DNA from 2 places in the Clavibacter sp. GW821-FHT01D01 genome. Region 1 is predicted to be linked to the other one. Evidence: predicted binding sites of a transcription regulator. Region 1 holds the regulator's gene; the other holds the start of a gene.
The links. Region 1 encodes HrcA, which represses chaperone genes, less so after heat shock. Its sites were predicted from a motif close to TTNGCACTCGNNNNNNNCGAGTGCNAA; they were not measured.
Positions count from the first base shown of each region.

Region 2: AC07VC_RS07170 (Hsp20/alpha crystallin family protein) is a predicted target of HrcA. The motif match lies at 1,762-1,788, and genes of this name have one in related genera.

Region 1 is NZ_JBWKXC010000005.1:78,247-82,242, reverse strand. Features, by position in the region: gene AC07VC_RS08680 (16S rRNA (uracil(1498)-N(3))-methyltransferase) at 1-289, opposite strand, end outside; gene dnaJ (molecular chaperone DnaJ) at 292-1,404, opposite strand; gene hrcA (heat-inducible transcriptional repressor HrcA) at 1,465-2,487, opposite strand; gene AC07VC_RS08665 (DUF4870 domain-containing protein) at 2,674-3,069, shown strand; gene AC07VC_RS08660 (VOC family protein) at 3,080-3,493, shown strand; gene hemW (radical SAM family heme chaperone HemW) at 3,543-3,996, opposite strand, start outside.
Region 2 is NZ_JBWKXC010000004.1:15,119-19,114, reverse strand. Features, by position in the region: gene AC07VC_RS07175 (GNAT family N-acetyltransferase) at 1-1,119, shown strand, start outside; gene AC07VC_RS07170 (Hsp20/alpha crystallin family protein) at 1,242-1,703, opposite strand; gene AC07VC_RS07165 (hypothetical protein) at 1,830-2,177, opposite strand; gene AC07VC_RS07160 (SDR family oxidoreductase) at 2,359-3,051, shown strand; gene AC07VC_RS07155 (MarR family winged helix-turn-helix transcriptional regulator) at 3,130-3,729, shown strand; gene AC07VC_RS07150 (NmrA family NAD(P)-binding protein) at 3,726-3,996, shown strand, end outside.

The DNA of each region.
Region 1 (3,996 bases):
CGAGCTCGTCACGGTCGCCCTTGGCGAGCGCCTGCACGAGCACGACGCGCGGGGTCGGCTCCGGGTGCACCTCGACCGAGTCCACCCGGAGCTCGAGGCGCTGCGGCTCCACCGCCGCGACGGTGCCGGCGGCGATGGTGCCGCGGCCGTCCCCGACGAGGATGCCCTCGCCGGCGCGGACGCGGCTCACGGTCACGGCGTGCCGGGCCTCCTGGCCGGCGAGCACGATGAGGCGGCCGACCGCGAGGTCCGACGCGCCGATGTCGTCGGCCAGGTAGAAGTGCGCCACGGTCAGACGTTGAGGAAGCGGTCGCGGAGCTTCTGGAAGAGGCCCTGCTGGAAGTGCGCGAGGTGCGGCGCGGGCGCCTTGTTGCGCTTCGCGAACTGCTGGATGAGGTCGCGCTCCTTGTGGTCGAGCTTCTGGGGCGTGACCACCTGGATGCCGATCTTCAGGTCGCCGCGCCCGGAGCCGCGGAGCTTCGTGACCCCGCGGCCGCGGACCGTGATGATCTCCGCGCTCTGGATGCCGGGTCGCAGCTCGAGGTCCACGGCGCCGTCGAGCGCCTCGATGTGCGCGTCGCTGCCGAGGATGGCGTCGACCATGCTCACCTCGACCGTGGCGAGGAGGTCGTCGCCGTTGCGGCTGAACACCTCGTGGTGCTTGACCTTGATCTCGAGGTAGAGGTCGCCGTTCGGGCCGCCCGCCGGGCCGACCTCGCCGGAGCCCGGCATCTGCAGGCGGAGGCCGGTGTCGACGCCGGCCGGGATGTCCACCGGCACGGTGCGGCGCGCGCGGACGCGGCCCTGTCCCTGGCAGGTGGGGCACGGGTGCGAGATGACGGTGCCGTAGCCCCGGCAGGTGCCGCAGGGGCTCGACGTCATGACGTTGCCGAGGAGGGACCGCACCTGGCGCTGGATGCTGCCCGACCCGCGGCAGATGTCGCACGTGACGGCGCTCGTGCCGGGCTGCGCGCACGAGCCCTGGCAGGTGTCGCAGACCACGGCCGTGTCGACCTCGAGGTCGCGGTGCACGCCGAAGATGACCTCGTCGAGCTCGACCTCCACGCGCAGCAGCGCGTCCTGGCCCCGCTCCTGCCGGGAGCGCGGACCCCGTCCGCCGCCGCCCTGCTGGCCGCCGAAGAAGGTCTCGAAGATGTCCCCGAAGCCGCCGAAGCCCTGGCCGCCGCCGCCGAAGCCGGCCTGCGGGCCGAGGTCGTACTGCTGGCGCTGCTGCGGATCCGACAGCACGTCGTAGGCGTGCGTGACGAGCTTGAAGCGCTCGGCCGCGTCGGGGGCGTCGTTGACGTCCGGGTGGAGCTGGCGCGCCTGCTTGCGGTACGCCTTCTTGATCTCCTCTGGCGTCGCCTCGCGGCTCACGCCGAGTACTTCGTAGTGGTCAGCCACGTGGGGCCCTTCGGTGGTGATGGTCGTGGGGAACAGGGGCGGTGCGCCGGCGTGCGGACGTCACCGCTCCTCGAGCAGGCGCGAGAGGTAGCGCGCGACCGCGCGCACCGACGCCATGTTGGTGGAGTAGTCCATGCGGGTCGGCCCCAGCACGCCGAGGCGCGCGAGAACGCCGCCGGAGGAGCTGTAGCCGCTGGTGAGCACGCTGGTCTCGCCGAGGCCGAACGGCGCGTTCTCGCGGCCGATGCTCACGGAGACGCCGTGCTGGTCGGCCTCCATCTCGCCGAGCAGGCGCAGCAGCACCACCTGCTCCTCGATGGCCTCGAGGACGGGCGAGATGCTGCCGGGGAAGTCCCGCTCGGTGCGGGCCAGGTTCGCGGACCCGGCGAGCAGCAGCCGCTCCTGCCGGTTGGCGAGCACCTGCTCCACGAGGGTGCCGGCGAGGACCGACGCGGCCGCGCGCTGGTCGGGCTCCACCTCGTCGGAGAGCGTCTCCAGCCGCGTCGCCGCCTCCGCGAGCCCGAGGCCGCCCACGGCCTGGTTGATGCGCGTGCGCATCACCGCGAGGAAGGCGTCGTCCGGGTCGCCCGCGAGCTCGACGACGCGCTGCTCGACGCGGCCGGTGTCCGTGATGAGCACCGTGAGCACGCGGGTCGCGGAGAGCGCCACGAGCTCGACGTGCTTGACGTGGCTGGTGGCGAGCGACGGGTACTGCACGAGCGCGACCTGGTTGGTGAGCTGCGCGAGGAGGCGCACGGTGCGCGCGAGCACGTCGTCGAGGTCGACGGACTGGCCGAGGAAGACGTGGATCGCCTGCCGCTGCGCCGGCGTGAGCGGACGCACGTCCGCGAGCTGGTCGACGAAGAGGCGGTAGCCCTTGTCGGTGGGGACACGGCCCGACGACGTGTGCGGCGCCGCGATCAGCTCCTCCTCCTCGAGGAGTGCCATGTCGTTGCGGATGGTGGCGGCCGAGACGCCGAAGGCATGGCGCTCCACGATGGACTTGGAGCCCACGGGCTCGCGCGAGGACACGTAGTCCTGCACGATCACCCGGAGGACGTCGAGCCCGCGTTCCGAGACCATGGCGGCTCCCTCCTGGCACTCGTCGGTTCTGACTGCCAATCGTACCGCCTGGATCCGCGTGCCCGGCATTGCCGGTCGCGCGTCGACGGCGGTACCGTGAGGAGGCCAGGTCCTGCCCGGCCCATCCACGATCCACCGCGATCCGCCGGCCGTCCGGCGGACGCGCGCACCGAGAGGCACCCGGCGATGACCGCACCCGACCCGCACCCCTACGGCGCTCCCGCCCCGCTCACCCCGAGCGAGGACCGGCTGTGGGCGTCGCTCACGCACTTCCTCGCGATCCTCGTCGTGCCGTCCTTCATCGTGTGGCTCGTGTTCCGCGAGCGCGGCCGCTTCACCGACCAGGAGGGCAAGGAGGCGACCAACTGGACCATCAACGTGGTCGGCGCGCTCGTCATCCTCAACGTCCTCCAGGCGATCTTCGTGGTCATCCCGATCCTCGGCATCCTCATCAGCGTGCTGCTGGGCCTCGTGATCTTCGCGGTGGTCGTCGTCAACATCGTCTTCGCGATCATCGGCGGCGTCCGCGTCCAGAGCGGCCGTCCGTACCGCTACCCGCTCAACATCCGGTGGATCAAGTAGGCGGTCGCCGATGAGCGCGAGGATCCGGCACGTCGCCATCGACTGCCGCGACCCGCACGCGCTCTCCCTGTTCTGGGCCGGCGTGACCGGCTTCGCGGAGGACCCCGACGAGCCCAACCGACCCGGCGAGGACGCGGCCTGGCTCGGCGACGCCGTCTCGGGCCTCGGCATCATCCTGCAGCGCTCCGACGCGCCGAAGACCGCCAAGAACCGCGTGCACCTGGACCTCGCGCCCGACGACCGGACGCGCGACGAGGAGGTCGAGCGCGTGATCGCGCTCGGCGCCGCGCTCGTCGCCGACCGCCGGAACGCCGACGGCAGCGGCTGGGTGGTGCTCGCCGACCCCGAGGGCAACGAGTTCTGCGTGGAGCGGAGCGACCTGGAGCGCGAGTCCGGCGACGAGGTCGGCGCGGTCGTCCTCTGAGCCGAGCCGACGGACGGCGGACCGGCCGTGGGACCGGCGCGCCGCCCGCTCAGTCCTCGAGGAGCCGCCGCACGACGGCGTCGGCCAGCAGGCGCCCCGGCAGGGTCAGGACCAGCGTGCCCGCGAGCGCGGCACGGGGGTCCACGAGCCCGTCGGCGATGAGTCCCGCGACCTGACGACGGCCCTCGGCGGTGAGCGTGGGGATCGCGAGCCCGTCCCGGATGCGGGCGCCGAGGAGGACGCGCTCCACCTCGCGCGTCGCGTCGTCGAGCGACTCGCGGCCGGCGCCCGGCGAGGCGCCCGCGAGCACGCGGTCCGCGTACGCGGCCGGGTGCTTCACGTTCCACCAGCGCACGCCGCCGACGTGGCTGTGCGCGCCCGGGCCGACGCCCCACCAGTCGTGCCCCTGCCAGTAGGCCAGGTTGTGCCGGCTGCGGCGGCCATCGCGGGCCCAGTTGCTGACCTCGTACCACTCGTACCCGGCCTCGCCGAGCATCCGGTCG
Region 2 (3,996 bases), on a different contig from region 1:
GGCATCGACCCCGCCCGGCGCGTGCTCGTGCCGGTGCACCCGTGGCAGTGGGAGAACGTCGTCACGGTGACCTTCGCGGGGCTCGTCGCCCGGCGCGACATCGTGCTGCTCGGCACGGGCGACGACGCGTACGGCGCGCAGCAGTCCATCCGCACCTGGGCGAACCGCACGACCCCGGAGCGCTGCTACGTCAAGACGTCGCTCTCCATCCTCAACATGGGCTTCACGCGGGGCCTGTCACCGGCCTACATGGCGGTGACGCCGGCCATCAACGACTGGGTGCACGCGCTCGTGACGGGCGACCCCGAGTTCGCCCGGCTCGGCTTCGGGATCCTGCGGGAGGTCGCGGCCGTCGGCGTGCGCGACGAGCGGGTCGACCGCGCGCTGCCGGTCGGCCACTCCCACACCAAGATGCTGTCCGCGCTCTGGCGGGAGTCGCCCGTGCCGGGCCTCGCGGAAGGCGAGCGGCTGATGAGCATGACGAGCCTCCTGCACGTCGACGGGCAGGGCGCCACGGTCCTGGGAGCGCTGATCGACGCGTCGGGCGTCGGCGCGGCCGCGTGGATCCGGAGCTGGCTCGACGCGTACCTGGTGCCGATCGCGCACGCGCTCCTCGCGCACGACCTCGCGTTCATGCCGCACGGGGAGAACGTGATCCTCGTGCTCCGCGACCACGTCGTCGTGCGCGTGCTCATGAAGGACATCGCCGAGGAGGTCGCGCTGCTCGACCCGGATCGCGAGCTCCCGGAGGACGTCCGGCGCATCCGCCTCGACGTGCCCGACGACGAGCGGACCCTCACGGTGCTCACGGACGTGATGGACGGCTTCCTGCGCTTCGCCGCCGCCCTCGTCGCGGACCGCGAGGACCTCGGGCCCGACGGGCTCTGGCGCGTGGCCGCCGAGGCGCTCGCGGACCACGAGCGCGCGCACCCGGAGCTCGCGGCCCGGATCGCGCGGAGCGACCTCTTCACCCCGTCGTTCGCGCGCTCCTGCCTCAACCGGCTGCAGCTGCGGGACAACCGGCGCATGGTCGACCTCGCGGATCCGGTGCTGCAGATCCACGGCTCCCTGCGGAACCCGCTCGCCGTCCACGCTGGGCTCCGGCCGCGGCACGGCTGACGTTCGCGGGCGGCTCCGGTCCCGGCGCCCCGCAGACGGCGAGGAGCCGCCGTCCGCGTGTGCGGACGGCGGCTCCTCGAGGTGGGCTGCGCCGCGGCCGGGCCGGGCCGCGTGCGACCGGGTCAGCTCGCGGCGGGCGCCGCGGATCCCACCGTCAGGGTCTCGGCCCGCTGCTCGCCGGACCCGTCGTCGGACGTGACGGCGATCTTGCGCGGCTTCGCCCGCTCGCTCACCGGGATGGTGACGCTGAGCACGCCGTTGGCGTAGTGCGCCGAGATGCGCTCCGTGTCGATGCCCTGGCCGAGCGTGAGCTGGCGCAGGAAGGTGCCGGCGACGCGCTCGCGGGTGAGCCAGCGGACGCCCGGGTCGCCCGCGAGGGTGCGCTCGGCGCGGATGGTGAGCAGCTGGCCGTCCACGTCGATGTCCACCGAGCCCGGGTCGATGCCCGGGAGGTCGGCGGCCAGCACGTAGGTGTCGCCCTCGCGGTGCAGGTCGATGGGCATCGGGCGGTTCGCCTGGCGCGTTTCGGCCAGCGCGCCCATCGCGCGGTCCAGCTCGCGGAACGGATCGAAGGTCATGTTCATGGTCGACTCCTCACTGGTGATCTGCGGGTTGAGCCCCCTCGGCTCAACTACGTCGAGATTAGCACTCGACCTGCACGGGTGCCAAGAGGTTCGCCGAGGGCGAATGCAGCCCTGATCTCCTCTTCGTCAGCGGCGGCGGAGGTCGCGCTCCATGCGCCCGATGAGCGTCCAGACCGCGCGCGAGAGGTCCGGGTGCTCGAGCGCGATGCCCCGCAGCAGGCGGTACTCGAAGCGCGCGACGACGCCGGGCGCGGTGGACGGGTGCCGCACCCGGGCGAGCTCCTCGGCCATCCCGTCGGCCTCGAGCGCGTCCTGCCGGAGGGTCGCGACCACGTGCTCGTCCACGGTCGGCAGCTGCGGGATGACCTCCCACGGGTCGTCGCCGTTCCGGCACCGGTGCTCGATGACGGCGTCCAGCTCGTCGCGGGCCTCCTGGCGCAGCACCTCGAGGCTGGCGGGGAAGCGGGCGTGCATGGGCGGTTCCCCTCGGACGGCGGACGGCGGACGGCGGACGGCGGGCGGTGGCGAGCCCTCGCTCGTGACGCGACGGCCGGATCCCCTTCACGCTACGTCATGCCCCGGACCCCGCCCGACGAGGGGGAGCGGCACCCTCGCTAGCCTGGGAGCCGACCCCGGAGCCGCCGCAGGAGGACCCATGACCGACACCGCCCGCCCCGTCGCCCTCGTCACGGGGGCCACGCGCGGCATCGGCCGCGCCGTCGCCCAGGACCTCGCCCGCACCCACCGCGTCATCGTCCACGGACGCGACCGGGAGGCCGTCGACGCGCTCGCCGCCACGCTCCCCGACGCCGTGGGGTGGGCCGCCGACCTCGCCGCGGGCGGCCTCGCCGACGGCGTGCCCGCCCTGGACCGGCTCGACGTGCTCGTGCACTCGGCCGGCGTGATCGGCGGCGACGCGGTCGGGGAGACGCCCGTCGACGAGTGGCGGCGCGTGTTCGAGGTCAACGTCTTCGCCGTCGCCGAGGTCACGCGCGTCCTCCTCCCGGCGCTCCGGGCGGCGGGCGGCCAGGTGGTGCTCGTCAACTCCGGGTCCGGCTTCACGGCCAACCCGACCGGCGGCGTCTACGCGGGGTCGAAGTTCGCCCTCCGCGCGCTCGGCGACGCCCTCCGCGAGGAGGAGCGCCCGAACGGCGTGCGCGTCTCCAGCGTGCACCCGGGCCGCGTCGCCACCGACATGCAGCGGGAGCTCCGCGCGAAGGAGGGGGGCGAGTACGACGAGACGCGGTACCTGGACCCCGCCTCGGTCGCCCGGGCCGTGCGCCTCGTCGTCGACCAGACGCGCGACGGCACGCTCGAGTCGGTCTCGCTGCGGCCGTTCGGGGGCTGATCCGCACCCGAACGCGGATCGCCGACAGTCCGGGGATAATCTCGCGCGGAGACGATCTGCGCGGCATATGATCTCCGCATGAGCGCATCCACCTCGGCACCCGACCACGACGTCGACGTGGACGCCGCGGGCATCGACTGGGACGCGGGCGGGATCGAGACGCAGCTCGGCTGGTCGCTCCAGGCGGTCTACCAGGGGTTCGCGCGCACGGCGCAGACGGCCGTCGCCGACGTGCCGGGTGGCCCCCGCGGGTACCAGGTGCTCGTCGCGATCACGACCGAGGAGCCCGCCTCGCAGCTCGCCCTCGCGCAGCGGCTCGGCATCGACAAGACGCAGATGACCTACGTCATCGACGCGCTCGCCGACGGCGGCCACGTCGAGCGGCAGCCGCATCCGCGCGATCGCCGGATCCGGCGGGTCGTGCCCACCGACGCCGGCCGGGCGCTGCTCGCGACCGCCCGCGTGGCCCTCGGCGAGGTGGAGGACGTGCTCATGCGCGACCTCGAGGCCGACGAGCGCATCGTCCTCCGGCGGCTCCTCGCGCGCGTCGCCCTCGGCGCCGGCGATGCCGCCGCGGGCCTCCCCGACACCGGCGAGGCGCTCGAGCAGCCCGTCGCCGCCCCCCACCGCTCGCGCCGCCCGGCGCGCCGACCACCCGCAGATGGAGAACCCTCGTGAGCACCCCCGCATCCGGATCCACCCCCGCGTCCCCGCCCGTCGTCGTGGCCGGCGCCACCGGCGACCTCGGCCGCCGCATCGTCCGCGAGCTCCTCGCCCGGGACGCGTCCGTCCGGGTGCTGACCCGCCCGGGCGCCCGGTCGTCCGTCGAGGCGTGGGCCGGCGAGCCCCGCGTCGAGGTCGTCGAGGCCGCGTACACCGACCCGGCGGCGCTGGTCCACGCGGTCGAGGGCGCGCGCGTCGTCGTGTCCGCCGTCAGCGGCGCCC